2 regions of the Streptomyces sp. NPDC002868 genome follow, and region 1 is predicted to be linked to the other one. Evidence: riboswitches for the same ligand, from Rfam matches in the RefSeq annotation. Region 1 holds a riboswitch; the other holds the start of a gene.

Region 1 (14,137 bases):
AGCGCGGCGGCGAGATAGGTCTTGTCGACGCTGCGCTTGCCGTGGTTGTTGCCGTAGATGACCTCGCCGCCGAGCGCCGACCTGGTGGCCTGGCCGGCGGCTTCGCGCTGCATGTAGCCGAAGTCGTAGACGTTCGGCACGAAGACGGTCTTCAGTCCGGCGTTCTGGGCGTGCTTGCGCGAGATCCGCGAGAAGCGGTACCACTCGGTGGACTCGAACCAGGCCGGGTCGACGGTGTTGACGCCGAGCATCTGGCGGGCCCGCGGGAAGTACGTGCCGTACATCTCCGCGGCGTCGACCTGGGGCAGCACCTCGGAGAAGTACGTACGCGGCGGGGTCACCGCCATTCCGCCGTTGACCAGCGATCCGCCGCCGACGCCCCGGCCGACGAAGACGGACATCTCGGCGTAGCGGACCCGGTCGAGGACACCGGGGTAGGGGCTGATGTCCTTGTTGACGACGTCCAGCCAGAGGAAGGTGGCGAGCGGCGCCTCGGTGCGGGTGCGGAACCACATGGAACGCCGATCGGGCGCTCCGGTGGTACAGAAGATCTTGCCGTCCGGGCCCGGGGTGTCCCAGAGCCGGCCCATCTCCAGGACGAGGGTGCGCACGCCCGCCTCGCCGAGGCGGAGGGCGGCGACGGCGGCGCCGTAGCCGGAACCGATCACGATGGCGGGGGCGTAGTCGGCGGCCGTCGGCTGGATGGCGGCTGCCGAGGAGAGACCAATGCGGGTGAAGCCGAGCGCGGCCGCTGTCTGCAGGGCGGCGATGCCCAGCAGTTGACGGCGCGTCAGATGTGATGTCATGTCCGGAGCATGGGCGGAATCCCACCTTCCGCCCATGCTTCGCGCGGCTTAAAACTGACGCACCATCAAAAAAGACTTTACGCAGCTCAGAGAAGTGTCCGAAGTTTCTCGGCCAGCAGGTCCCAGCGCCACCTCTCCTCGACCCACTCCCGGCCGCGCTCCCCCATCCGCTGCCGCAGCCCGGGATCTTCGAGCAGGGCCACGATCCGCTCGGCCGACTCCCCGGCCGAGCCGCCGCGGACCACCCAGCCCGTCTCTCCGTCGAGTACGGCGTCGGGGGCGCCGCCCGAGTCGCCCGCGACGACCGGCAGACCGGTCGCCGATGCCTCCAGGTACACGATTCCGAGGCCCTCGACGTCCAGGCCGCCCCTTCGGGTACGGCAGGGCATCGCGAAGACATCACCGGCGCCGTAGTGGGCGGGCAGCTCCTCCCAGGGCACGGAGCCGGTGAAGCGGACCGACTGCGCGACCCCGGTCTCGTTCGCCAGCTTCCGCAGATCGTTCCCGTACGGACCGCCGCCTACGATCAGCAGCACCGCGTCCGGCACCTTCGCCAGGATCTCGGGCATCGCCAGGATCAGCGTGTCCTGGCCCTTGCGCGGCACCAGCCGCGATACGCACACCACCACCGGCCGGTCGGCGAGCCCCAGGCGCTCCCGGACCGCGTCCCCGCCCGAGCCCGGGTGGAAGGTCTTCTCGTCGACGCCGGGCGGCAGTTGGACCATGCGGCCGGCCGCTTCCGGCGTCAGCGCGGCGGCTATGCGCGAGCGTGTGTACTCACCCAGATAGGTGATCGTGTCCGTGCCCTCGCCGATCCGCCGCAGCAGTTGCCGGGACACGGGCAGCTGCGCCCATCCCGCCTCATGGCCGTGCGCGGTGGCCACCAGCCGCCGCGCTCCCGCCCTGCGCAGGGCGGGCGCCATCAGACCGAGCGGGGCGGCCGCCCCGAACCACACGGATTCGCAGCCGTGCTCGCGCAGCAGCTGGGTCGCCCTCCGGGTGACGCGCGGGGTAGGCAGCAGCATCGTCGTACGGTCTCGTACGACCGTGAAGGGCTGCTCGGCATCGAACGCGGCGGTCGCCTCGGCACCCTCGCGGCCGCGCTTCCAGGTGGAGGCGTAGACGACGAGCTGCTCCGGGTCCAGCCGCAGCGCCATGTTGTGCAGGAACGCCTGGATGCCGCCGGGCCTGGGCGGAAAGTCGTTGGTCACGATCAGGGTCTTGTGCATTGCCGCCGACAGTACCCAACGGCCCTGCCTCACCGCTCAGGCACAGCCCTGCCCGGCATCATGGGCACCCGCAATTCCCCCTGAATGGGATGAGGTGCTCATGGCGGACGCAAGCGGCAGCGGCGGCGGCACGCGGCTTACCCTCCCGGTGTGGATCACCCCGGTATCGATCGTTCCGGTGTGGATCATCACCAGGACCGCACTGCTGCTCTGCGTCTTCAAGGTCGTCACCGTCCCCGGCCCCGATGTGACCAGCGACATCTCGGTGATCTACCAAGGCTGGTACGAGGTGCTGAAGTCCGGCACCTTCCCGCTGGACGACGTCGCCTGGCAGTACCCGCCCGCCGCCGCGCTCGCGATCCTCTCCCCCGCCCTGCTGCCCTTCCTCGGCTACGCATCGGCCTTCTTCGTTCTCGCCCTGCTCTGCGACGCGCTGGTGCTGAGCCTGCTGCTGTACGCCGGCGGGCGGCCCGGCAAGTCGCAGCGCGGCAGCTGGGTGTGGGTCGCGGGCGTACCGCTGCTGGGCCCCACCGCGTACGCCCGCTACGACCTGATGGTCACAGCCGTCGCCGTCGCCGCCCTGCTGGCCGGGGCACGCCATCCGCGCACCCTGGGCGCGCTGGCGGGCTTCGGCGCCCTGCTGAAGGTCTGGCCGCTGCTGCTGATCGTGGGCACCCCGCGCGGCCGGGCCACCCGCCGCTCCTGGGCCACCGCGGCGGGCACGGCGGCCGCCCTGGCGCTGCTGCTCTACGCGACGATGCCGGGCGCGCTGGCGTTCCTCACCTTCCAGCGCGACCGGGGCACCGAGATCGAGTCGCTGGGCGCGCTGGTCTTCCAGGTGGCGCGGCACTTCGGCTGGCAGGGCGAGGTGCTGCTGAACTACGGGTCTGTGGAGTTCGTCGGCCCGTACGTCACGCTCGTCTCCACGCTCGCCCTCGCCCTCACCCTCCTCGCCTTCGGCTGGCTGGCCCTGTGGCGGCTGCGGGCCCAGAAGTTCGCGCCGAGCACGCCGTGCGACGCGGCGTTCGCCGCGGCGTTGCTGTTCACCACCACAAGCCGGGTGATCAGCCCCCAGTACATGATCTGGCTGGTCGGCCTGGCCGCCGTGTGCCTGGCCTTCCGGGGCAGCCGGATGGCTCTTCCCAGCTGGCTGGTGCTGGCCGCCACGGGGGTCACGCTGCTGGAGTTCCCGGTCTGGTTCGCGCACGTGGTGGCCGGCGACCGGCTGGGCGTGCTGCTGCTGGCCGTACGCAATGGGCTGCTGGTCGCGGCGACGCTCACCGCGTGCCTGCGGCTGTGGCGGCAGACGGTGGCCGAACCGCGCCGCCGCCTGTCGCTCAGCCGTCCAGCCGCTCGCGCAGATACTCCCGCCAGCGCACCGTGAAGTCCTCCCGCGTCGTGCCCAGTACATCGGCCATCGCCTTTTCGACGGCAGCCGCCCGGTACTTCCCCGCGCCGACGGCCCGGTAGAACGACGTCAGCTTCTTCTCGCCCCAGCGCGCGGCGATCAGCTCGCAGGCCAGCCAGCCGCCCTCGTACGCGCGCGCCAGCTTGTCCCCGTCGCCGTCGAAGGCGAAGTCCTTGTCGGACGGCAGCGCGGCCGGTACATCGCCGCGCACGACCGCGCGCTGGAGTTCGGGGGCGGTCTGCCCGGCGCTGCGGCCCGTGCCGCGGTACGCCGCCCAGTCGGCGAAGCCCTCCGAGAGCCACATCGGGGTGGCCGCCGAGGTGTACGCGCGCGTAGCCACATGGGCCGCCTCATGCGTGAGCACGATGCCCTGGCTGAAGTCGCCGAGCGCTCCGTACGCTTCGGGGTTGACGATCACCCGGTCCGCGGGCACTGTCCCGGCCGCCCCGGTCTCGCCCGTGGTGACCGCCGCGATCCCCCGGTACCCGGCCGCGGGCGCCCCCAGCAGCCCTCCCATGGCGTCCAGCGAGGCGGGGACCAGGATCACCAGGCGCCCCGCCCAGGGGGAGCTCCAGACGTCCGAGACGGCGGGCACGGCCCGGTCGGCCTTCGTCGCGAGGGCACGCAGCCGCGCCACATCCTGGCCGACGGCGAGGACCAGGCTCCGCTTGCCCCGGACGACCTGGACATCGCCCTGCTGCCAGAGCTGCTGGCCGCCCTGCTTGCTCGCGCGGTCGGCCGTGATGTACCAGCGGCCCTCATGTTCGGCGAGCTCCAGCGTGCGGGAGGCGGTCACCGGGGCGGTGTCGTATCCGTCGATGCGGTAGCGCAGTTCGGCCTCGGCGACCGCCCGCGCGCCCTGCCGTTTCACATCGCTCAGCCGGTACTCCCAGGAGCGCAGCGGCACATCCGCGAGGTTATGGAACTCCCTGCGCTCCGTCGCCCGCAGCACCGGGGCCTTGGGATCGAGCGCGGCCAGATAGGAGCTCTCGTCATGTCCGAGGACGGCGGCCGCGCGCCCGTCGAGCGTGCGCTGGATGTCCCGCATCGTGGTGTCGGACGCCTCGGGGGCCGCGCAGCCGGACGCCAGCAGGGCGGCGGCGAGGCCCAGCCCCGCCGCACGCCGTACCGCTCGACGCCCCATGCGCCCCTGACCTGCCACGTGGACGATCGTACGGAACGCGGCGCGGAACGGAACGCGGCTCAGACGCGGGTGACCGACGAGATCGGCATCATGCCGACCGGGTCGTAGCGGACCGCCGCCCCGGGGTAGGGCGCGTGCACGACCTGCCCGTTGCCCATGTACATCCCGACATGACTGGCGTCGCTGCGGTACGTCACGAGGTCGCCGGGCCGCGCCTCGGACAGCGAGACCTGCCGGCCCGCATACCGCTGCGCCTGCGAGGTGCGCGGCAGCCCGACGCCCGCCTGCGCGTACGACCACTGGGTGAGCCCCGAACAGTCGAAGCCGGAGGGCCCGTTGGCGCCCCACACATAGGGGCGGCCGACGGCGCTGCGGGCCGCCATCACCGCGGCGGCCGCCCGCGAGGAGGCGGGCGCGAGGCCGGAGAGCTCGGGCAGGGAGCCGCGGCCGGAGCGGGATGCCCGGTCGAAGGCGGCGCGGTACTCGGACGGAAGGGCGTTCAGCAGCCGCTGCGCCTCGGCGAGTTTGCGCTCGACGGTGCGCTTGTGGTGTGCGACGGCGGTCCGGCTGCGCTCCAGCTCTGCGAGGTCGTGGTAGGCCTCCGTGCGCTGCTGGCCGAGTCTTCGCTGGGCCCGCCGAAGGTCCTGCAGGTCGGTTGCCTGCCGCTCGCTGATCCGGTCCAGGGTCGCCGCCTTGTCGAGGTAGGTGTCCGGGTCCGCGGAGAGCAGCAGGGCGAGCGCGGGGTCCATGCCGCCCGAGCGGTACTGCGCGCCCGCGACCGAACCGAGCGCTCCCCGCATCCGGTTGACGCGCTCCTGGCCGCGGGCCACGCTGTCCTGCGCCTGCGCCACCTGCTCGCGCAGCCGCTCGACCCGCTCACCGGCCTTGTTGAAGTGCTCGGTGGCCTGCTCGGCCTCCTCGTACAGCCGGTCGACCTTGGCCCGGGCGCTCTCCGCGGTGTCGTGCGGGTCAGCGCTCGCCGGTGCGGCCCCGAGCGCCGCAGCGGCCGTTGCCGCCGCGGCGGACAGGACGGTGACCCGGACACTCTGAGTGAGGCCGGACTGTGAAAGCCGTCGATGGGGCGCCACGGGCCGCGCTCCCTTCCGCTGTACGAGGGATGTTGCGCGGCAGACAGTAGCCGGGCGATCACACAGCGGCCAACGGCCCTGACATGCACAGAAAGTGACGCCCCGCCGGAGACCACAGGTCACCGGCGGGGCGCGACGTCAGTTACAGGCGCGGGAAATCCCCCGATTGGGCGTCAGATGCGTACGCCGAACTGGAACGGCATGTTGTTGATCGACTCGTAGCGCACGCTGGCACCGGGCTTCGGGGCGTGCAGCACCTGGCCGTTGCCCGCGTAGAAGCCGACGTGGTGCATGTCCCCGTAGAAGATGACCAGGTCGCCCTGCTGGAGCGCACCCTGCGAGTAGATGCGGGTGCCGGCGCTGGCCTGCGACTGGGAGGTGCGCGGTATGGAGACACCGGCCTGCGCGTACGCCCAGGAGGTCAGCCCGGAGCAGTCGAAGGAGCTGGGACCGGAGGCGCCGTAGACGTACGGCGAACCGATCTTGCTCTGGGCGGCGGAGAAGGCCGCGCCCGCGCGCTGCGAGGCGGGGACCGAATTACCGAGGTCCGCACGCGAGCTGGCGCGGTTGGCGCGCGACTCGTCGGCCGAGAGAGCGGCACGCTCCTGCGCGGTGAGCGAGTTGAGGAGCTTCTGCGCGGCGGCGAGCTTGGTCTGGACTTCCTTCTTCTTCTCGCCCAGCTCCTTGCGGGTGCTGGCCAGGTCGGCAAGCTTGTCCTGGGCCTCCTGGCGCTGCTGCGCGAGGGTCCGCTGCTTGGCCTGGATCTCCGACAGCGCCTCGGACTGCTTGGCGCCCAGCTGGTCCAGCGCGGAGGCCTTCTCCAGGTAGGTGTCCGGGTCCGAGGAGAGGAAGAGCTGCACCGCGGGGTCGATGCCACCGGAGCGGTACTGGGCGCTCGCCACCGAACCGAGGCCGTCGCGCAGGGTGTTGAGCTCGTCCTGTCCGCGGGCGACCTTGTCCTGCAGGGCGTCGACCTGCTTCTGGATCTTCCCCTGCTGCTCCTTGGCCCCGTTGTACTTCTCGGTGGCCGCCTCTGCCTCTTCGTAGAGCTTGTCGACCTTCTCCTTGACCTCGCTCTTGCTCGGCTTCGGGTCGGCCTGTGCGGCCTGGGAGGTCAGGGCAACGGCCGCGGCGGCGGTCGCGGTGAGCACGGTCACACGGGTGCGGCTCGGCTGCTTGGGACGACGGTGGGACGCCACGAAGGCGAGCTCCTTCTTCCTCGAGCCGCCTACCGGGCTGTGGGGGGTTGAATCCCCGGCGTCCGCACTTCAGGTCCTTACGGGGAAATAAAGGACTGAACTGCACGAACTCGGCGGTTCCTTCGCTGTCGCCCCGGGTGGGCGATCAACCGCGCGAAGGTTCGAGGCCCGACCCTAGTGACCTTCCCGTGATCAGTTCAAATCCTGTCGAGAAAAATCTCGGTCGCTGAGCGTTTTCTTTACCCGCATCACACGCGTAGTAATTGCCACTTGACACTACGTCCGTCAGACAAATAGCTAATTCGGGCATTTGGCACGGCAGTTAACTAGACACGCGAAAGCCGCTTCAGCAACAAGGCGGACGCGACGGGCCTCGCGCCCGCCTTCGCCACTCCGTCGGCGACTTCGCGGTCGGTGGAGACCACCACCACGGGCCGCCCCGGCGGCTCCGCCCGTACCAGCTGACGGATCAGTTCGTCGGCGGTCACGCCCGGCTTGGAGAACAGCACCCGCACTCCGCGCGGCGGTGCCAGCAGCACCGGAGCGGCCAGCTCCGCCCCGTCGAAGACACAGGTGATCTCGGCGCCGGTCTGCGCCGCGAGCACCGAGAGACCGCCGAGCAGCCGCAGCCGCTGCTTCTCCAGCGGCATCGTCGGATAGCCGGTCTTGGTGACGTTGTAACCGTCCACCACCAGATGCGCCTGCGGCAGCGCGAGCAGTTGGTCGAGGAGCGCGGGATCGGACTCGGAGAGCGCACGGGCCGCGATGTCCTTGGGCGACATCCGGCCCGGCTCGACCGCGTCGACCGTGTCGGCGGGATGGACGGAGGCGGGCGGCAGGGCCAGTTCCCGACGCAGCCCCTGGGCCGCGTCGAGCACCGTGTCCAGCAGCAGCCGCAGCCGCATGTCCTCGATCGAGCGACCCTCCCGGGCGGCCCGGCGGCTCGCCTCCAGCGCGGCCTCCGCCTCGCCGAGGCGGGCCTTGAGCCGGCGGCTCTCACTCTCGGCCGCCGAGACCTGGGCCGCGACCTCCGACCTGATGGCTTCGATATCGGCGTCTCTACGGCGCAGAGCGGCCTCGCCGCGCTTCACATCGCTCTGGGCGCTGCGCAGCTTTCGGCGAAGCGTTTCGGCTTCCTTGCGGGCCGCCTCCAGCTCCGTGCGCAGCCGCTCGGTCTCGCTCTTGGTCAGGCCGCGAGCCTCCGTCAGCTCCTCGCGCAGCCGCTCCAGCTCGCGCCGCCCGGCCTCGTCGGCGCGCTCGGCGTCCGCACGCAGGGCCTCCTCACCCGCGGCGGCGACAAGTTTCACCCATCCGGTGGGTCGCAGCACATAGGCGGCGGCCGCCACATCGACGGGGTCGGCGGCCGCGGGCGGCGATCCGGACTCCAGCGCCCGGGACAGCTCCGGCTGGGCCTGGCTGAGCCGCTCGCCGATACGCTGCCGGAAAACCGGGTCGCTCTCGAGGGCGGCGGCCATCGCGTTGCCCGCGAATTTGGCGCGCCGGGTGGGGGTGAACCGGGCGTACTGCCGCAGCTGGGCCGGAAGTTCGGCAACGGTCAGGCCGCCGAAAGCGTCCGAGACCAGCGCCATGACCCTGCGCCGTACGCCTTCCGGCAACGGGCGGTCGAGCGCCTCGGCGGCGTCACCGGCCGCACCGGCCGGCTCAGCGCCGCTTGCAGGCTGCTCCACGATCCGTCACCCCACTACCCGTTCGGGCCGCTCCCTCAGGAGCCGGCGCCCGGCCTGTCCACCAGCTCGATCTGGTCCACCGCGTTGCACCAACGGCAGCGCACCGACTCGATGGTCTCACTGACCACCTCGCGCTCCTCGACCGTCGGCTCTCCGGCCAGGTCCAGATGGACGTATTCGACGACCTTGGAGGAACGGGTGACATCGAAGCGTGTGAGGTTGCCGCAGAGCGTGCAGCGCCAGCGGGTACCGGCCGTCGGCGGGGGAACCGTCGTCATCGTGCCGTCCTCTTTCGTCGTGCGTATGCAGGTGCCGCTGTGCGCCGTCGAACCGCGGATGTACTGCCCGTAACCCTACGGCCTCGCCGGGACCCGATGGAGCGGCGAGGCACTCTGTACCGTTCAGGCCCACTACGCCATGCTCTGTCCATGATCAGTTGGCAGGGCGCGGCACGGGCTGCGGTACGGGTCGCGGTGACGGGGCCCGCGGTGACATACGGCGTGATCGCCGTGTGCTGTGCGGTGTTCCTCCTCAGCCCGGTCTCAGGCCTCAACCCTGTGTACGGCACCGGTGACACACTGCTCGCCGCCCAGAGCGCGTACTTCGAACGCTGGGGCGTGATCCCGGCGGAACTGCTGAACAGCTCACCCGGCACCCTCCACCCGCTCCTCACCCCTCTCACCGCCCTCTTTGTCCACGGCAGCTGGCTGCATCTGCTCGGCAACATGCTCTTCCTCTACGTCTTCGGGGCGATGGCCGAGGAGCGCATGGGGCAGCTGGAGTTCGCCCTCTTCTATGTGGGCTGCGGCTATCTCGCGCTGCTCGCCTACGCGGCGGCCAACGCCGACTCCGAGCAGACCCTGGTGGGAGGATCCGGGGCGATCTCGGGCGTGCTCGGCGCGTTCCTCTTCCTCTTCCCTAAGGCCCGGGTCACCAGTCTCTTTCCGTTCCTCTTCTTCCTGCCGTTGCGCTTCCCCGCGTGGATTGTGCTGATCTTCTGGTTCGTCCTGCAGTGGCTGGCTGCACAGGGCGCGGGCAGCGGCCCCGGCGTCGCGTATCTCGCGCATCTGGTGGGGTTCGGGGCCGGGTTTCTCTACGCCTGGGGACGATTCCGGCATGCGACTAGAGTGAAGGCCCAAGCAGCGGCCACCGAGGGAGAAAGCCAACCGTGATCACCGCGATCGTGCTCATCAAGACCAGCGTGGACCGCATCCCCGAGATCGCCGAGTCGATCGCTGCGCTGGACAGCGTCAGCGAGGTCTTCTCCGTCACCGGCACGTACGACTTGATCGCGATGGTGCGGGTGGCCAAGCACGACGACCTGGCGGACGTCATCCCGGGCCGCATCAGCAAGATCCAGGGCGTCGAGGGCACGGACACGCATGTGGCGTTCCGTACGTACTCGCAGCACGACCTGGAGGCGGCGTTCGCGATCGGCCTGGACTCGTAGCGCGTGGTGCCACATACACAACAAGCCCGCGCCTTTGGGCGCGGGCTTGTCCGGGTCCGGGGCGGAGCCCGGTGTCACACGGCCGGGACGCAGCGGCCGTCCTCCGTGCGGTAGTTCCACTTGGCGCCTTCGCGCACCAGCTCCTTCACCGCCCGTACGAAACGCTCCACATGCTCGTCCGGCGTACCCGCCCCGAAGCTCACCCGGATCGCGTTCAGCGAGGCTTCGCCCGGCGCAGCCTCCGGCGCGCCGCACTCGCCCGGGTCCTGCGGGTCGCTGCCCAGCAGGGTCCGTACCAGCGGGTGCGCGCAGAACAGCCCGTCCCGTACGCCGATGCCGTACTCCGCCGAGAGCGCGGCCGCGAAGTGCGAGCTGTTCCAGCCCTCGACGACGAAGGAGATGACGCCGACCCGCGTGGGGGTCCCCCCAGCGGAACGCGAGGGGGAGTCGTCCCCGAACAGCGAGAGCACCTTCACATCGGCCACCTCGGCCAGGCCCGCGCGGACCTTCGCGACGAGGTGCTGCTCCCGGGCGACCAGGTTGTCGAAGCCCGCCTCGGTGAGCGCCTTGCAGGCGGAGGCGATGGAGTAGACGCCGATGACGTTCGGCGAACCGGCCTCGTGACGGGCGGCCGTGGTGTGCCAGTCGACGTCCACGCCGCCGTCCGCGCGCCGCGCGACCTTGCGCGAGGCACCGCCGCCCGCGAGGTACGGCTCCGCGTCCTGCAGCCAGTCCGCACGGCCGGCCAGCACGCCCGAGCCGAACGGCGCGTACAGCTTGTGCCCGGAGAAGGCCACCCAGTCGACGTCCAACTCCTGTACGGAGACCGGGTGGTGGGGCGCGAGCTGAGCCGCGTCGAGCACGATCCGCGCGCCGTGGGCGTGCGCGGCGGCCGCGAGCTCCTGCACCGGCCACAGCTCACCGGTGACATTGGACGCACCGGTCACGCAGACCAGCGCCGCGCCGTACGGGTCACGTTCGGCGAGCGCGCGCTCCAGCGTGGCGATGGCGTCCTCCGGCGTGCGCGGCGCGTTCAGGTACGTCACCCGCGCGTCCCTCCAGGGCAGCAGCGAGGCGTGGTGCTCGGTCTCGAAGACGAAGACCTCGCAGTCGGCGGGGATCACGGCCGCCAGCAGGTTCAGCGAGTCGGTCGTGGAGCGGGTGAAGACCACCTGGTCGTCCGGGCGGCAGTCGAGGAACTCGGCGACCGTGACCCGGCTGTTCTCGAAGAGGTCGGTGGACAGCTGCGAGAGGTACCCGGCGCCGCGGTGCACGCTGCCGTAGTACGGGGCGTACGCGGCCACGTCGTCCCACACCCGCTGCAGGGCCGGGGCGCTCGCCGCGTAGTCGAGTGCGGCGTAGGTGACTTCGCCGCCGGTGACGAGCGGGACGGTGACGTCCCGGCCGAGGACGGGAAGCGGCGCGGCACAGGCGGGGTCGGCATCAGCGGTGGCGACAGCGGCGGGGGCGACAGCGGTGGCAACGGCGTTCGGGCGTGCGGACATGGCGGTATCTCCCGGCAGGACAAGGCTGGGGGTCCCCCCGACGAAGTCAGGGGGAGGCTTCGGTAGAACCTGTGCGCGGCACTCAACGGCCGCTCGGCGCACAGGGGTTGCCTCGAACACACGGCAACGCCGCACGGAGGCGTACTGAAGAAGGGGCGTGTAGCCCTATCGCATTCGCTTGCTCACGAGACTGCTCCCTTGAGGACCAGGACCCCAGGGCTTGCAGGGGTCCGCGCTTGCCGCAGACCTCGCTGCCTACGGCCTGGTCTTCACCCGGGGCACCCCGCCACGGACGGAGGGTTGCCGGACAGCGAGCCGGGGCCGTAGCTGTCACTCATGACCTTGAGGAGCATCCTGCCATACGTCCCACAGTGTGCAAGGCGAGGTCCAGTTCCTGAGACAGGAACCGAACCACGCCTTGCCTCACGCCACTGCAGTCTCAGGCGTTGCTCGCGGCAACCCACCGCTCGAGCACCGCTCTGGCCGCACCGGAGTCGATCGACTCGGCGGCCCTTTCGATGCCCGCCGCCAGCTGCTCGTTCAGCGTGCCGTCCGTCGGCTCCAGCGCGACGAGAGCCGCCGCCGCGTTGAGCAGCACCGCGTCCCGTACGGGCCCGGTCTCACCGCCGAGCAGCCTGCGCGCGACATCCGCGTTGAACGAGGCGTCGGCGCCGCGCAGGGCCTCGACCGGCACCAGGCCGATGCCGATGTCCCGCGGGTCGAAGGCCTCCTCGCGCACCGCCCCGTCCCGTACCACCCACACCCGGGAGGTCGCCGTCGTGGTCAGCTCGTCGAGGCCGTCGTCGCCGCGGAAGACCAGCGCCGAGGAACCGCGCTCGGCCAGTACACCGGCCAGAATCGGCGCCATCCGCGCGTCCGCGACACCGGTGGCCTGTGCCTTCACCTTCGCCGGGTTGGTGAGCGGGCCGAGGAAGTTGAACGTGGTGCGGATGCCCAGCTCCTTGCGGGCGGCCGCCACATGCCGCAGCGCCGGGTGGAACTTCACCGCGAAGCAGAAGGTGATGCCCGCCTCTTCCGCGACCTGGGCGACCCGCTGCGGGGTGAGCTCGAGATTGACGCCGAGCTTCTCCAGTACGTCGGACGCGCCGCTCGCCGACGACGCGGCGCGGTTGCCGTGCTTGACGACCTTCGCACCCGTCCCCGCGACCACGATCGCGGACATGGTGGAGATGTTCACGGTCTTGGCGCCGTCGCCGCCGGTCCCGACGATGTCGACGCTCGGCCCGGGCACCTCGATCAGGTTCGCGTGCGCGTACATGGTCCGTACGAGACCGGAGATCTCCTCGACGGTCTCGCCCTTGGCGCGCAGGGCGACCGCGAAGCCTGCGATCTGCGCGTTCGTCGCCTCGCCGCTGAGGATGCGGTCCATGGCCCACGCGGTGGCCTCCGCGCTCTGGTCGCGGTTGTCGAGGAGAGCGTTCAGCACCTGGGGCCAGGAGAGGTCCGCCACGCTGTCGCCGCCAACCGGGGTCACAACGTTCATGGTCCACTCCTGGGTCCACAGCCGAATAGGGATGGGTCCACCCTATCCAGCCCAGCAGACAGCGAAGAGCCCCGTCCGACGAATGGACGGGGCTCCAGCTGTGGCGACCTCGCGGTCGGGTGGGATCAGTGGTGGCCGTGGCCGCTCGTGATCTCCTTGTACTCCTCGACCGTGGCCCTGGGGATCTGGCTGTCTCCCCCGTAGTAGCCCTTGCTGAGCTTGGCCCGCAGCTTCTCCGTGAGCTTCACCTTGCGCTCGACACCGTTCTCGTCGACCGTCGGGCCGATCTCGGCCGGCTTGTACTGCTCGTGCGAGGTGAGCTTGTACAGCTCGCCCTGCGAGAGCGGCTCGTGGATCTCGACGAACTCACCGTGCGGCAGGCGCTTGATGATGCCGGACTCGCGTCCGTGCAGCACCTTGTCCCGGTCGCGGCGCTGGAGACCGAGACAGATCCGCTTGGTGATGACGAAGGCGATCACCGGGCCGACGAAGAAGGCGATCCGGGCGAACCAGGTGATGTGGTTGATCGACAGGTGGAAGAAGATGGCGACCATGTCGTTTCCACCGGCGATCAGCAGGATGACGTACCAGGTCAGCCAGGCCACACCGAAGGCCGTACGGGTCGGGGCGTTGCGCGGGCGGTCCAGGATGTGGTGCTCGCGCTTGTCCCCGGTGATCCAGGACTCGACGAACGGGTAGACCGCGATCACCGCAAGGATCATCGGGAAGATCATCAGCGGGATGAACACACCCAGAGCGAGGGTGTGGCCCGCGAAGTTGATCTCCCAGCCGGGCATGGCCCGGATCAGGCCCTCCGAGAAGCCCATGTACCAGTCCGGCTGAGCGCCGGTGGACACCTGGTCCGGACGGTAGGGGCCAAGAGCCCAGATCGGGTTGATCGAAGCGACCGCGGAGATGATCGAGATGATGCCGAAGACCAGGAAGAAGAAGCCTCCGGCCTTGGCCATGTAGACCGGCAGCAGCGGCATGCCGACGACGTTTTTGTTCGTACGTCCGGGGCCCGCGAACTGCGTGTGCTTGTGGTAGAAGACCAGGATCAGGTGGGCCACCAGCAGGCCCATCATGATGCCCGGCAGCAGCAGGACGTGGATCGAG
Region 2 (14,137 bases), on a different contig from region 1:
CGAACAGGAACCGGTCGGCGCCCTTGCCGGCCCCGATCCGTCCCTCGGCGAGCCCGCCGGTCCTGACGTCGTGCCCGAGCGCGACGGGGACGCCGCCGATGCGGCCGGCGACGAGGGCGCGCAGGGGTACGTCGCGCCAGCCGAGGTTGGCGGCGTAGACGGCGATGCCGCGGTCGGCGTCGACGATCCCGGGGACGGCGACGCCGGCGGCGAGCGCGCTCTGGCCGAGGTGCTCCTGGCCGTACGCGCGGAGCTCTGCGGCGAAGCGGAGGATGGACTCGACGACGGCGTCCGGCCCGCGCTCGCGCCCGGTGGGGCGACGGGCCTCATGCAGGAGGGTGCCGTCCACCCCGACCAGGGCGGCTTTCATGCCGGTGCCGCCCACATCGAGGGCGATGACGTGTCTCACGTGGACAGTCTGAAGGGTGGACGGGCGACAGGTCTAGTCCACTACGCCGGATTGTTGCGCCGCCATACAAACGGCGGCATGGGGTGCGGGGGTCCGCGGTGCGGGCTGCGGGGTCCGCGGTGCGGGGTGCCCGGTGTCGTGGGGTGCGGGCGTGCGTTGCGCGGGTCGTGGGGTGCGGGGTTCCGCGGTGCGGGTCGTGGGGTTGTCCGGTGTCGTGGGGTGCGGGTTCCGGGGCCCCTCCGGGCTCGACTCCTCGGGGTCGGCGGCGTGAAGGGGTTCGTGTTGATCACCGGGTCCGGCCGCCGATCCCCTGCGGGGACGACCCTGCACGGCCCCTCCCCACCGGGAGGCACCCCCGGTACGGGCCCGCCCGAGGGGTGGACGCCTCAGCCCCCGCCTTGTGGGCACCGCGGCGAAGCCGCCCCGAGCGGCCGGGGATGCGGGTCCGTCAGCCCCGCCTTCGCGGGCTCTGCGGCGAAGCCGCCGGAGTGGCCGGGGGCTAGCCCCCGCTTTTCTGGGCTCCGCGGCGAAGCCGCCGGAGTGGCACGGGGGTGTGGGGGCGTCAGCCCCCACGTACTCTTTCCCCCCGCAGGGGCCTGGGGGCAGCGCCCCCCCCGCGCGGCGGAGCCGCAAATTGACACAGCCGGGAAGGGGCGGGGTGGGGGAAAAGTCCGCGCCCGCACCCCCCGTACCCCTTCGCGCCAGGGGGCCTGGGGGCAGCGCCCCCAGGCCCCGCGATCCGGGCAACGGACCCCCGCACCCCACTCCATCAGCTCAAGATCACGCTGCGCGTCAGGTTCCTCGGCCGGTCCGGGTCGAAGCCCCGCGACTCCGCCAGCGTCACCGCGAGCCGCTGCGCGCGGATCAGGTCCGCCAGGGGGTCCGCCTCCTGGCGGGCCACCAGCGTGCCGCCGACCCGCGCGACGTCCAGGGACAGGCCCTCCGGGAGCGCGCCGAAGACCCACGCCACCCGGCCCGGGCCGGTGATCGAGATCGGGCCGTGGCGGTACTCCATCGCCGGGTACGACTCCGTCCACGCGCCCGCCGCCTCGCGCATCTTCAGGCCCGCCTCCAGCGCAAGCCCGTACGTCCAGCCCCGCCCCAGGAACGTCCACTGCTCCGCCCCGACCACCGCCTCCGGCAGCGGCTCCGTGAGCGCGAGCTCCGCGTCGACCGCCGCCTCGGCGACCGACTTCACCCCGGGGACGTCACCCAGACCGGCCCGCAGGAAGGCCAGCGCGGTCGTGGCGAAACGGGTCTGGACCACCGACTCCTCGTCCGCCCAGTCCAGCACCGCCACCGCGTCCGCCGCGTCCATCACCGGCGTCTTCGGGTCCGCGGTCAGCGCCAGCGTCGGCACCTTGCCGCGCAGTTCGGTCAGCAGGTCCAGGACCTCCGTCGTCGTCCCCGAGCGGGTGATCGCGACGACGCGGTCGTACGTACGCCCCGACGGGAACTCCGACGAGGCGAAGGCGTCCGTCTCGCCCTGCCCCGCCGCCTCCCGCAGCGCCGCGTACGCGATCGCCATGAACCAGGACGTCCCACACCCGGTGACGGCGACCCGCTCACCCGGCTCCGGCAGTCCTTCGAAGGCGGCGGCGGCTTCGGCTGCTCGGCGCCAGCAGGCGGGCTGGGTGGCTATCTCTGCTGCGGTACGGGACATGCGGCAAGGCTCCTAGCGACGTACGCGTAACTCGGGACCGGCACACCGACCACTTCGTGCCGCCACGTGCTTAGCAGGCCGCGGCGCACCCGGGCAATGCCCGCCGGCCCAGGGACAGGCGTTGTAGAAGTGATATGCATTGGAGTAGACCTCATCAGTCCGCATGGTGGAAAATCGCAGCTCATCTCAGACGACATCACGGGGGACCGACTGGGACCACACGGGCACGCAACAGCAGAGGGTGGGGAAGAGCGGTGCAGCGTCGCTTCTCGGGTCTGACCGCGGCGATCGCCGCACTTGGCATGGCGGTGGCCCTCTCGGGCTGTGGCAGCTCCAGCGGTTCCGGCGATGTCACCCTCAAACTGGTGGCGGCCGACTACGACGTGGCCGGCGGCCAGAGCAGCAAGAAGTACTGGGCCGACCTCGCCACCGAGTTCGAGTCCACGAACCCCGGCATCAAGATCGACGTCCAGATCGAGTCCTGGAACGACGTCGACCGCAAGGTCGCCGAGATGGTCAAGGCAGGCAAGGCCCCCGACATCGCCCAGATCGGCGCGTACGCCGACTACGCAGCGGCCGGCAAGCTGTACTCCGCCGACCAGTTGCTCTCCATCCCCGTACAGTCCAACTTCCTCACCCCGCTCACCGACGCGGGCGAGATGAAGCGCGTGCAGTACGGTCTGCCGTTCGTCGCCTCCACCCGGCTGCTCTTCTACAACAAGAAGCTCTTCAAAGAGGCCGGGATCAAGGAGGACCCGAAGACCTGGGACGACCTCAGGAAAGACGCGGAGAAGCTGAAGGCGAACACAGACGCGAAGTACCCCTTCGCCCTGCCGCTGGGGCCCGAGGAGGCCCAGGCCGAGACCATGATGTGGCTGCTCGGCGGCGGCGACGGATACACCGACCCGGTCGGCAAGTACTCCATCGACTCCGCGCAGAACATAGCCACCTTCACGTGGCTGAAGACGAACCTCGTCGACGCCGGGCTCACCGGCCCGGTCGCCCCCGCCAAGCTGAACCGCAAGGACGCGTTCGCCGCCTTCACCCGCGGCGAGGTCGGCATGCTCAACGGCCACCCCTCCCTGATGCAGGAAGCGGAGAAGGCCAACATCGAGGTCGGCAAGGTGGCCATGCCCGGCCGCAACGGCAAGCCGAAGGCCGCGATGGGCGTCGCCGACTGGATCATGGGCTTCAAGCAGAACGGCCACCGGGCCGAGGTCGGCAAGTTCCTGGACTTCGTCTTCAGCGACAAGAACGTCCTCGACTTCGCCGGTCAGAACGATCTGCTGCCGGTGACGGTCTCCGCGTCAGAGGCGATGGAGAAGGACCCGGAGCACCAGGACCTCAAGGAGTTCCTGGACGAGCTCCCCACCTCGGTGCTTCCGCCGGTCGGCAAGACGTCGTGGGCGGCGGTCAGCGAGAACATCAAGAAGAACATCGGCCAGGCCGTCGAGCCTCAAGGCGTCCCGGCATCCGTCCTCGGCAAGATCGGCCGGGACGCCACCCTCGCGGAGAACGCGGAGTAGGCGGCCCGCCGGGGTGCCGCGCCGCCGATATGTTGGATCGTATGACCGACGACGAGGCGATCGAGGCGATCGAGACGCGGGGGGCGCGCGAGGTGCTCTCCGAGCGCGACCGTGCCGTCCTGGCCATGGAGCACACCTCCTGGCCGGGGCCCGGCGCGAAGGAACGCGCCATCAGGGAGCAGCTCGGCATCTCCCCGGTCCGCTACTACCAGCTCCTCAACGCCCTGATCGACGACGAGCGCGCCCTCGCCCATGACCCGGTGACCGTCAATCGGCTCCGCCGTGTCAGGGACGACAGGCGAAGTCGCCGATAGGGTCGGGGCATGGGCAGCTCCTCGCACGCGCATCCCCTGCCAACGCCGTCCACCCCCGCCGGCCGCGACGGCCTGGCCGCGGTTCTCGCCCGGCCGCGGAAGGCAGTCGTCGGCCTCGACTTCGACGGCACGCTCGCCGAGATCGTGCCCGACCCCGAACAGGCCCGAGCCCACCCCGGCGCCGTCCCCGCGCTCGCCGCGCTCGCGCCACGGGTCGCCTCTGTCGCTGTCGTCACCGGACGGCCCGCGGGTGTGGCGGTCCGGTACGGCGGCTTCGCCGGAGTGCCGGGCCTGGACCACCTGGTCGTCCTCGGTCACTACGGCGCCGAGCGCTGGGACGCCGTCAGCGGCACGGTCAAAACGCCCGCCCCGCACCCCGGGGTCGCGGCTGCCCGCGCCGAACTGCCCGGTGTCCTGGACAAAGCCGGAGCCTGGCAGGGCACCTGGATCGAGGAGAAGGGCCAGGCGGTCGCGGTCCACACGCGCCGCGCGTCCGACCCGCAGGCGGCGTTCGAGGCGCTGCGGGGCCCGCTCGCCGAGCTCGCCGCGCGTCACGGACTGATCCTGGAGCCGGGCCGCATGGTCCTGGAGCTGCGCCCGCCCGGCATGGACAAGGGCGTGGCCCTGGCGGAGTACGTACGCGAGGTGAAAGCCGAGGCGGTGCTGTACGCCGGTGACGACCTCGGTGATCTGCCTGCCTTCGCGGCCGTCGAGAAGCTCCGCTCGGACGGCGTGCCCGGCCTGCTGGTGTGCAGCGGCAGCACGGAGGTCCCGGAACTCGCGGACCGCGCCGACCTGCTGCTGCCGGGACCGCCTGCGGTGGTGGAGTTCCTGGGCTCGCTGGCCCAGCACCTGTAGTCGGCCCGGGCAGCCGGTCGCGCTCGCGCCGGTCCGGGCTTTGTGCGTGCCAGGGCCTCCTACGCGCCCTCGCGCAAGGCGCGCCGGACCCGGGCCTCCTACGCGCCCTCGCGCAGCGCCCGCAGCTGGTCCAGGAACCACTTCTGCGGCGGCAGCGCGGTTGCCGCTGCCGCCAGCCGCTTGGTGTGCCGGGACCGCTCGTCGTCCGGCATCGTCAGCGCCACGTGGAGCGCGTCTGCCGTGCCCGTCACGTCGTACGGATTCACCGTCACCGCGTCCTCGCGCAGTTCCTCGTACGCCCCTGCCTCCCGCGAAAGCACCAGCGCGCAGCCCTCGTCCGAGACGACCGGGATCTCCTTGGCGACCAGGTTCATGCCGTCCCGGATCGGGTTGACCAGAGCCACGTCCGCCAGCCGGTACGCGGCGAGCGAGCGCGCGAAGTCGTCCTTCACATGGAGCTCGACCGGGCTCCAAGTCTCCGTCCCGTACGCCGAGTTGATCTCGTCCGCCAGGCGCTGGACCTCCGCCGTGTAGTCGCGGTAGACCGCCAGGTCCTGCCGGGAGGGGTAGGCGAAGGCGACATGGACCACGCGCTCGCGCCATTCGGGACGGGTTTCCAGCAGCTGCCGGTACGCCAGCAGCCCGCGCACGATGTTCTTGGACAGCTCGGTGCGGTCGACGCGCACGATGGTCTTGCGCCCCGGGCCGACCTGCTCGCGCAGCGTGGCCAGCCGTTCGTCCACGTCCGGCCGGTGCGCCCGCTCCCGCAGGAAGTCCGCGTCCGCGCCCAGCCCGTGCACCCCGATCGTCGTGCTGCCGGTGCCGCCCAACAGCTCCGTACAGCAGGAGACGAAGGCATCGGCCCACCGCCGGGTCAGGAAACAGGCGCGGTCCGCGCCGAGCAGGCCGCGCAGCAACTGCTCCGCGATGTCGTCGGGCAGCATCCGGAAGTAGTCGACGGGCGCCCACGGCGTGTGCGTGAAGTGCCCGATCCGCAGATCGGGACGGAGCTCGCGGAGCATGCCGGGCACCAGCGCCAGGTGGTAGTCCTGCACCAGGACGGCCGCCCCCTCGGCGGCCTGTGCCGCGAGCGCGTCCGCGAAGGCCCGGTTGTAGGTCTCGTACGACGCCCACTGCCGGCGGAACTCCTGATCGAAGACCGGCTCCAGCGGCGTCTGGTACAGCATGTGGTGGACGAACCACAGCACGGAATTGGCGATGCCGTTGTACGCGTCGGAGTGGACGGCCTCGTCGATGTCGAGCATCAGTACCCCGGGCTCGCCGACCCCGCGCCGCACCGCCTCGCGGTCGCCGTCACCGAGCGCGGCGCACACCCACAGCGCCGCCGCCTCGGAGCCGATGGCCGACAGGCCGGAGACCAGCCCGCCCCCGCCGCGGCGCGCGTCGAGCGAACCGTCCTCGCTCAGCGTGTATGTGACCGGGCCGCGGTTCGACGCGACGAGGACCTGGGCAGCAGCGTGCTCGGAGACCATGTCGCGAAACCTAGCCCGTCCCACAAACGCTCAAACGTGCGTACGTCATTGGTCGTGCCGTCCTCGTGTGTCGTACGTCTCTCATGCCCATAACTGGGAAATGTAGACAAAGCGACCAGCGATCCATGCTTATGCCGCGCGACGCGCCGCGTACTCACCGATCTCGCGCATCGGCGGCCGCTCCTCCGTGTCCACCGGGTACGTCCGCGGCTCGAAGCCGCCCTCGGCCCGCTCGAACTGCGTGAGCGCAGGACGGACCAAGTGGCCGCGGGAGAGCCGGAGTTGAGCCGTACGGTAGATCGCCGCGGCCATCCGGCCCAGCGCCTGCCCGTCCTGGTGGCGGTGCTTGCGCGAGCCGACGTCCACCTGCGCCAGCGCGTCCAGGCCCACCGTGTGCAGCGCGTCGACGAGCAGGCCGAGCTCCACTCCGTAACCGACGGGGAAGGGCAGCCGCTCCAGCAGCGAGCGCCGCGCCGCGTACTCCCCGCCCAGCGGCTGGACGAACCCGGCCAGCTGCGGCCAGTGCAGATTCAGCAGCGGACGCGCCACCAGCTCGGTCACCCGGCCGCCCTGACCTGCGTGGTCGCCGAGCGGCCGGTCGTACATCGCCTTGACGAAGTGCACATCGGGGTCGGTCAGCAGCGGGCCCACGATCCCGGAGACGAAGTCCGCGGAGAACTCCCGCAGATCCGCGTCGACGAAGCACACGATGTCGCCGCTGGTCGCCAGCAGCGAGCGCCACAGCACCTCGCCCTTGCCGGGGACCGCGGGTATCCGGGGCAGGATCGCGTCCCGGTGCACCACGCGCGCGCCTGCCGCCGCGGCCACCTCGGTCGTACGGTCGCTCGAGCCCGAGTCGACGACGACCAGCTCGTCGACGAGCGGCACGGCCTCCATCAGCTCGCGGCGGATCACGGTGACGATCTCGCCGACCGTCGCCTCTTCGTTCAGGGCGGGGAGCACCACGCTGACCGTCGTCGAGCGTTTGGCGGTAAGCAGCAGGTCAAGTGGGCGGTCGGCCGCGGCCCAGGACCGCCGGGCCAGCCAGCGCTCCACCTCATCGAGCACGTGCGCGTCTCCCTAGACTTCCGGTCGGATGGTCCATCTCGAGGTTCGGACGACTATCTCAACCATCCGGGCCTTCGGTTACAGTCTTGAACAACGCGGATGACCGTCGCATGTCGGGGGTCGTCACGCTGACAATCGAATACCGCTCATCCAGAGGGGCAGAGGGAACGGCCCGTTGAAGCCCCGGCAACCCTCCCGCCGACCGCGAGGTCACGGTGGGGAAGGTGCCAATTCCGTCTCGTGGCGAAATGCGCCACGGGGAAGATGAGGAGAAAGGGCCTCGCCTCCATGGCTGTGCAGACTGTCGCAAGCACCACTCCCGTGAACCTCGGACCCGCCGCGGCGCTCGCGTGCCGCGAGTGCGGAGAGCGTTTCGGGCTCGGCCCGATCTTCGCCTGCGCGTCCTGTTTCGGGCCGCTCGAGGTCGCGTACGACCTCCCCGGCGAAGACCCCGAGGCGCTGAAGAAGCGGATCGAAGCGGGTCCGAACAACATCTGGCGGTACGCCCCGCTGCTGCCCGTCCCCGCCGACGTGGCCGACAAGCCGAACATCAACCCCGGCTTCACCAAGCTCGTCAAGGCCGACAATCTCGCCCGTGAGCTGGGCGTCACCGGCGGCCTGTACATCAAGGACGACTCCGGCAACCCGACGCACTCCTTCAAGGACCGCGTCGTGGCCATCGCCGTCGAGGCCGCGCGTGCCTTCGGCTTCACCACCCTGTCCTGCTCGTCCACCGGCAACCTGGCGGGCGCGGTCGGCGCCGCCGCCGCGCGGGCCGGCTTCCGCTCCTGCGTGTTCATCCCGCACGACCTGGAGCAGGGCAAGGTCGTCATGGCCGCGGTGTACGGCGGAGAGCTGGTCGGCATCGAGGGCAACTACGACGACGTCAACCGTTTCTGCTCCGAGCTCATCGGCGACCCGCTGGGCGAGGGCTGGGGCTTCGTCAACGTCAACCTCCGCCCGTACTACGGCGAGGGCTCCAAGACGCTGGCGTACGAGATCTGCGAGCAGCTCGGCTGGCGGCTGCCCGACCAGATCGTGGTCCCGATCGCCTCGGGCTCGCAGCTCACGAAGATCGACAAGGGGCTGCAGGAGCTGATCAAGCTCGGTCTGGTCGAGGACAAGCCGTACAAGATCTTCGGTGCCCAGGCGGAGGGCTGCTCGCCGGTGTCGACGGCCTTCAAGGCGGGGCATGACGTCGTACGCCCGCAGAAGCCGGACACCATCGCCAAGTCGCTGGCGATCGGCAACCCGGCGGACGGCCCCTACGTGCTGGACATCGCGCGCCGCACCGGCGGGGCGGTCGAGGACGTCAACGACGATCAGATCGTCGACGCCATCAAGCTGCTCGCCCGTACGGAAGGCATCTTTGCGGAGACCGCGGGTGGCGTGACCGTGGGTGTCACGAGGAAGCTGATCGAGGAGGGCGTGCTCGACCCGGCGCTCACCACCGTCGTCCTCAACACCGGTGACGGTCTCAAGACGCTGGACGCGGTGGCGCCGACGACCGGCCCGACCGCGACGATCCGCCCGAGCCTGGACGCGTTTCGCGACGCCGGCCTGGCCGGCTGACCGACCACCCGAGACTCAAGGAAGGCACGCAGCATGAGCGTCAACGTCCGCATTCCCACCATTCTCCGTACGTATACGGGCGGCCAGGCCGAGGTTTCGGCTCAGGGCGCGACCCTCTCCGAGGTGATCGCCGACCTGGAGAAGAACCACACCGGCATCGCCGCGCGTGTCCTGGACGACCAGGGCAAGCTGCGCCGCTTCGTCAACGTGTACGTGAACGACGACGACGTCCGTTTCGAACAGGGTCTGGAGACCGCGACACCGGACGGCGCGGGCGTCTCGATCATTCCGGCTGTCGCCGGCGGCTGCTGACTTCGCAGAGTTACCGCTATTGCCCCCTCCGCAAGAGAAGCGGAGGGGGCAATTCCATAGGGTTGAGCGCGGTAGGCTTTGGGAAGCCCCCTCCGCTGCTTGTGCCGGACGCATATGAGAATGCGTCGCCGCGCGACAAGAGTCAGCCAAAGTGGTCGATCGAATTGTCGCGTAGGCGCCTTTTGTCGGGCCCGACTTGCCCCGGAATTCACAGAATTCACATGAATTATCCGTTCGGGCTTGCGCAGATTTCTCGTCCGATTGACCTGTTGCAGACGGCAGTTGGACAGATACATTCAGCCGCGGTCGACGCGTTCCGGCGCACACCCATGGGGTGGAGGTCTGACCCGGGTCCGCGAAGTGCGGTCCTGCGCAAGGGCCAGTAATAGGGGAGTTAGGCATGGCTCAGGGCACCGTCAAGTGGTTCAACGCGGAGAAGGGGTACGGCTTCATCGCGGTCGACGGTGGTGCGGATGTTTTCGTCCACTACAGCGCGATCCAGATGGACGGGTACCGCACCCTTGAAGAGGGTCAGCGAGTTGAATTCGAGATCTCGCAGGGCCAGAAGGGTCCGCAGGCGGACATGGTCAAGCTCGCCGTCTGATCTCGGCGCGATCGGCCACCGACGCACTCACGCCGAGGGGCCCGCATCCCACGAGGGATGCGGGCCCCTCGTGCGTCTGCGCCCTCGCGTCGAGGCTCCTTCGAAGCCGCTGCGCCCTCCCTCCCCCAACTACCGCTGGGAGGTGCCCCCACCGACCACCACCCCTCGTCGAGGCTTCTTCGAAGGCGCTTGCACTCTCGGGGGTCGAGTGCTAATCATTGCGTTAGCACTCTGACAGTGAGAGTGACAACGAGGACCGGGCCGGTGAGGTCCGCAGGCCAGGTGGGGCAAGGAACCACAGGGCTTGCAGGCCGTCCGTCGCGGGCGCCAGCGCGGTCCGGAGAATCCACCCCAGTCCGGGAGGACCACTTCACATGGCCAAGATCATCGCGTTCGACGAGGAGGCACGGCGCGGTCTCGAGCGCGGGATGAACCAGCTCGCCGACGCCGTCAAGGTCACCCTTGGCCCCAAGGGCCGGAACGTCGTCCTCGAGAAGAAGTGGGGCGCCCCCACGATCACCAACGATGGTGTTTCCATCGCCAAGGAGATCGAGCTCGAGGACCCGTACGAGAAGATCGGCGCCGAGCTGGTCAAGGAAGTCGCCAAGAAGACGGACGACGTCGCCGGTGACGGTACGACCACCGCGACCGTCCTCGCCCAGGCGCTCGTCCGCGAGGGCCTGCGCAACGTGGCGGCCGGCGCCAACCCCATGGCCCTCAAGCGCGGCATCGAGAAGGCCGTCGAGGCCGTCTCCGGCGCCCTGCTCGAGCAGGCCAAGGACGTGGAGACCAAGGAGCAGATCGCTTCGACGGCCTCCATCTCCGCCGCCGACACCCAGATCGGCGAGCTCATCGCCGAGGCCATGGACAAGGTCGGCAAGGAAGGCGTCATCACCGTCGAGGAGTCCCAGACCTTCGGTCTGGAGCTGGAGCTCACCGAGGGTATGCGCTTCGACAAGGGCTACATCTCGGCGTACTTCGCCACCGACATGGAGCGTATGGAGGCGTCGCTCGACGACCCGTACATCCTGATCGTCAACTCCAAGGTCAGCAACGTGAAGGACCTCCTTCCGCTGCTGGAGAAGGTCATGCAGTCGGGCAAGCCGCTGCTGATCATCGCCGAGGACGTCGAGGGCGAGGCCCTGTCGACCCTGGTCGTCAACAAGATCCGCGGCACCTTCAAGTCCGTTGCCGTCAAGGCTCCGGGCTTCGGCGACCGCCGCAAGGCGATGCTGAACGACATCGCCATCCTCACCGGTGGCACGGTCATCTCCGAGGAGGTCGGCCTCAAGCTCGAGAACGCCGGCCTGGACCTGCTGGGCCGCGCCCGCAAGGTCGTCATCACCAAGGACGAGACCACGATCGTCGACGGTGCCGGTGAGAGCGACCAGGTTGCCGGTCGCGTGAACCAGATCCGTGCCGAGATCGAGAACAGCGACTCGGACTACGACCGCGAGAAGCTCCAGGAGCGCCTCGCGAAGCTGGCCGGCGGCGTGGCCGTCATCAAGGCCGGCGCCGCGACCGAGGTCGAGCTCAAGGAGCGCAAGCACCGCATCGAGGACGCGGTGCGCAACGCCAAGGCCGCCGTCGAGGAGGGCATCGTCGCCGGTGGTGGCGTGGCCCTGCTCCAGGCTTCCTCGGTCTTCGAGAAGCTCGACCTCGAGGGTGACGAGGCGACCGGCGCCAACGCCGTGAGGCTCGCGCTGGAGGCCCCGCTGAAGCAGATCGCCGTCAACGGTGGTCTCGAGGGCGGCGTCATCGTCGAGAAGGTGCGCAACCTGGCTGTCGGCCACGGTCTGAACGCCGCGACCGGCGAGTACGTCGACATGATCGCCGAGGGCATCATCGACCCGGCGAAGGTCACGCGCTCCGCGCTGCAGAACGCCGCGTCGATCGCCGCGCTGTTCCTGACCACCGAGGCCGTCATCGCCGACAAGCCGGAGAAGGCCTCTGCGGCCGCTCCGGGCGGCATGCCGGGCGGTGACATGGACTTCTGATCCTGCGCGGATCGGCGGTTCACGCTGTACGGACCGAGGGCGGTACCCCCACTCCCAGGGGGGTGCCGCCCTCGGGCTTTTGCCCAGCGCGGCGGACCCACAGCAGGGCACCGGCCAGCAGAAGTGCGGCGCCGGGCAGCCAGGGCAGGGGGCCGGCCGGCAGGGCACCGGCGACCAGGCCGGCCAGGGCGCCGGACGATTGCAGGGCGAGGGACTGTACGGACAGGGCGGTGGCCCGGCCCGTGCTGTCGACGCGGCGGTGCAGCAGGTCGTTCTTGTTCGGGCCCGCCGCGCCGAGTCCGAAGTACACCAGGGCGTAGCCGGTGGCCGCGAGGGTGAGTGCGGCCGGGCCGTTCCACAGGACGGTCAGGCCGAGCAGCAGCAGCCCCGTCGCGCTCAGTCCGATGCCCGCCATGACGGCGCGTTCGCCGCTGCCCGTCAGCCGTGCGGCCAGTGGTGCGCAGTGGTTGCCGAGAGCGGTGCAGACAAAGCCGGCGCAGGCGAGCGAGGCGAAGAGCACCGCGCCCGACTCGGGGGTGCCGGTCAGGTCGGCGGCGCGTCCTGGCGTGAGCAGTTCGATGGTGGCCAGGGCCGCGCCCGTCGCGCCGGCCGTCAGCAGCACTCGGCGGATCAAGAAGTCCCGCGCGCCCAGGCGCAGTCCGTCGAGCATCGTGGCCGGGACGCCTCGCAGCACATCGCGCAGGGTGGCCCGGGGCCGGGGCGGCTCGGGCAGGGCGGTCAACACGTACGCCACGAAGACGAGTCCGACGCCCGCGCCGAGCAGCGCGGGGACGGAGAGTGGCAGCACCAGTCCGGAGGTGGCGGCGGTCAGCCGTGCGCCCAGGTCCGGACCGAGGCCGAGCAGCAGGGGCAGACTGCCCCCGAGCAGGGTGCCGACGGCGAGCGCGGCCGCGGAGGCGGTGCCGCCGCGGGCCAGTCCGGTGCGCAGTTCTGCGCCGGGGCCGGAGTGGGCCTGCACGGTGTCGACGTACCAGGCCTCGGCGGGTCCGCTCGACAGGGCGCGGCCGGAGCCCATCAGGGCCATGGCGATGCCGAGCGCCCAGACGGTGGTGCCCAGGGCCAGGAGGACTAGGGCGCCCAGGTTGAGCACGCCCGCGGCGGCGAGCACGGTGCGGCGGCCGATGACGTCGGACAGGCCGCCGGTGGGCAGTTCCAGGGCGGAGACGGTGAGGGAGTGCACGGCGAAGAGTCCGGCGACGACCGCGAGGCTCATGCCGCGCTCGGTGAGGAGCAGCACCTGCGAGGGTATGTACAGGCCAACTGGCAGCCAGAAGAGGAAGTTGACGGCGACGAAGCGGCGGCGTGCGGTACGGGGGTCCAGGGGCCGGGTCATGACGCGAGGGGGAGTCCGGCGGCCACGAGTACGACCTGCTCGGCGCGGGGATCACCCTCGTCGCGAGCTGCCAGTTCCTCCGCCGCGCGGTCGAACACCTCCCACAGCTCGGTGAGCGACTCGGGGGTCAGCCGCAGGACCAGATCGGTGATGCCCGACGGCTCCACCCACTCCTGGCCGAGCCGGCCTGCCGCGACATCCGCCTCGTGCCGGCCGAGGGAACGCTCCAGGTGCTCGATCTGAACCCGGCGCGAGACGTTGACGAAGGCGCGGCTGCCGGGCGAGCCCTCCATCGCCGCGTTGCTCCACGCGGTGACGGAGTGCACCGCCTGCCAGCGCCGCTCCCGCCCGTCGCGCTGCTGGGCCTCCGCGACGAACGCGTACTTGGCGAGGACCCGCAGGTGGTAGCTGGTGGAGGCGGACGACTCCCCGGTCCTGACCGCGAGTTCGCTCGCGGTGGCGGGGCCGTCCTGGCGCAGCAGCCCGAGCAGCCGGATGCGCAACGGGTGTGTGAGGGCCTTCAGGGCCGCTGCGTCCCGCTCGGGGTCGAGGACGCGTTTCCGATCTTCGCTGACCATGAGGGGAGGGTAAGGCGGATCGGGGACTTCCCCAAAGTAATTTTGCAAAACTTATTTGGGAAAGGGCCGCAGTGCAGGGCACGGCGCCTACCGCGCCAACGGCAACGCCTGTGGGGACGATGCCGTGACCGACTTCCTGCTCACCGGCGAGCGCCCGGCCCGTGACGCGTCCTGCTAGTCGCGCTTCAGGCCGGTGACGAAGGCGGACCAGGCGACGGCCCGGAACAGGAGCTTCGGGCCGTCGGGGTTCTTGGAGTCGCGTACGGGCACGATGCCGGGGTGGATGTCGGTGACTTCAAGGCAGTCGCCGCCGTCGCCGGCACTGTGCGTGGACTTGCGCCAGGTGGCTGTAGTCAGGTCGTACTCAGGGCTGCTGATCTTCATGTGCG

Evidence for each region. Region 1 has a riboswitch for S-adenosylmethionine ahead of ACZ3H8_RS12760 (aminotransferase class V-fold PLP-dependent enzyme). Riboswitches for the same ligand answer to the same signal wherever they lie in the genome.
Region 2: another riboswitch for S-adenosylmethionine. It lies ahead of thrC (threonine synthase); the one in region 1 lies ahead of ACZ3H8_RS12760 (aminotransferase class V-fold PLP-dependent enzyme).

Annotation. Positions count from the first base shown of each region.
Region 1 covers NZ_JBVHDR010000003.1:435,849-449,985, forward strand. Annotated here, with positions in the region: gene ACZ3H8_RS12710 (GMC oxidoreductase) at 1-806, opposite strand, end outside; gene ACZ3H8_RS12715 (glycosyltransferase family 4 protein) at 893-2,035, opposite strand; gene ACZ3H8_RS12720 (glycosyltransferase 87 family protein) at 2,136-3,419, shown strand; gene ACZ3H8_RS12725 (hypothetical protein) at 3,373-4,605, opposite strand; gene ACZ3H8_RS12730 (C40 family peptidase) at 4,647-5,675, opposite strand; gene ACZ3H8_RS12735 (C40 family peptidase) at 5,849-6,874, opposite strand; gene ACZ3H8_RS12740 (NYN domain-containing protein) at 7,201-8,562, opposite strand; gene ACZ3H8_RS12745 (hypothetical protein) at 8,598-8,840, opposite strand; gene ACZ3H8_RS12750 (rhomboid family intramembrane serine protease) at 8,991-9,734, shown strand; gene ACZ3H8_RS12755 (Lrp/AsnC family transcriptional regulator) at 9,731-10,012, shown strand; gene ACZ3H8_RS12760 (aminotransferase class V-fold PLP-dependent enzyme) at 10,087-11,517, opposite strand; SAM riboswitch class IV at 11,745-11,859, opposite strand; gene trpD (anthranilate phosphoribosyltransferase) at 11,957-13,021, opposite strand; gene qcrB (cytochrome bc1 complex cytochrome b subunit) at 13,147-14,137, opposite strand, start outside.
Region 2 covers NZ_JBVHDR010000009.1:141,281-155,417, forward strand. Annotated here, with positions in the region: gene ACZ3H8_RS25930 (ROK family protein) at 1-409, opposite strand, end outside; gene ACZ3H8_RS25935 (SIS domain-containing protein) at 1,179-2,072, opposite strand; gene ACZ3H8_RS25940 (ABC transporter substrate-binding protein) at 2,375-3,598, shown strand; gene ACZ3H8_RS25945 (DUF3263 domain-containing protein) at 3,640-3,912, shown strand; gene otsB (trehalose-phosphatase) at 3,922-4,770, shown strand; gene ACZ3H8_RS25955 (alpha,alpha-trehalose-phosphate synthase (UDP-forming)) at 4,869-6,263, opposite strand; gene ACZ3H8_RS25960 (glucosyl-3-phosphoglycerate synthase) at 6,393-7,331, opposite strand; SAM riboswitch class I at 7,475-7,602, shown strand; gene thrC (threonine synthase) at 7,620-8,903, shown strand; gene ACZ3H8_RS25970 (MoaD/ThiS family protein) at 8,937-9,215, shown strand; gene ACZ3H8_RS25975 (cold-shock protein) at 9,616-9,819, shown strand; gene groL (chaperonin GroEL) at 10,194-11,816, shown strand; gene ACZ3H8_RS25985 (MFS transporter) at 11,836-13,170, opposite strand; gene ACZ3H8_RS25990 (helix-turn-helix domain-containing protein) at 13,167-13,748, opposite strand; gene ACZ3H8_RS25995 (alpha/beta hydrolase) at 13,804-13,926, shown strand; gene ACZ3H8_RS26000 (DUF397 domain-containing protein) at 13,923-14,132, opposite strand; gene ACZ3H8_RS26005 (helix-turn-helix domain-containing protein) at 14,113-14,137, opposite strand, start outside.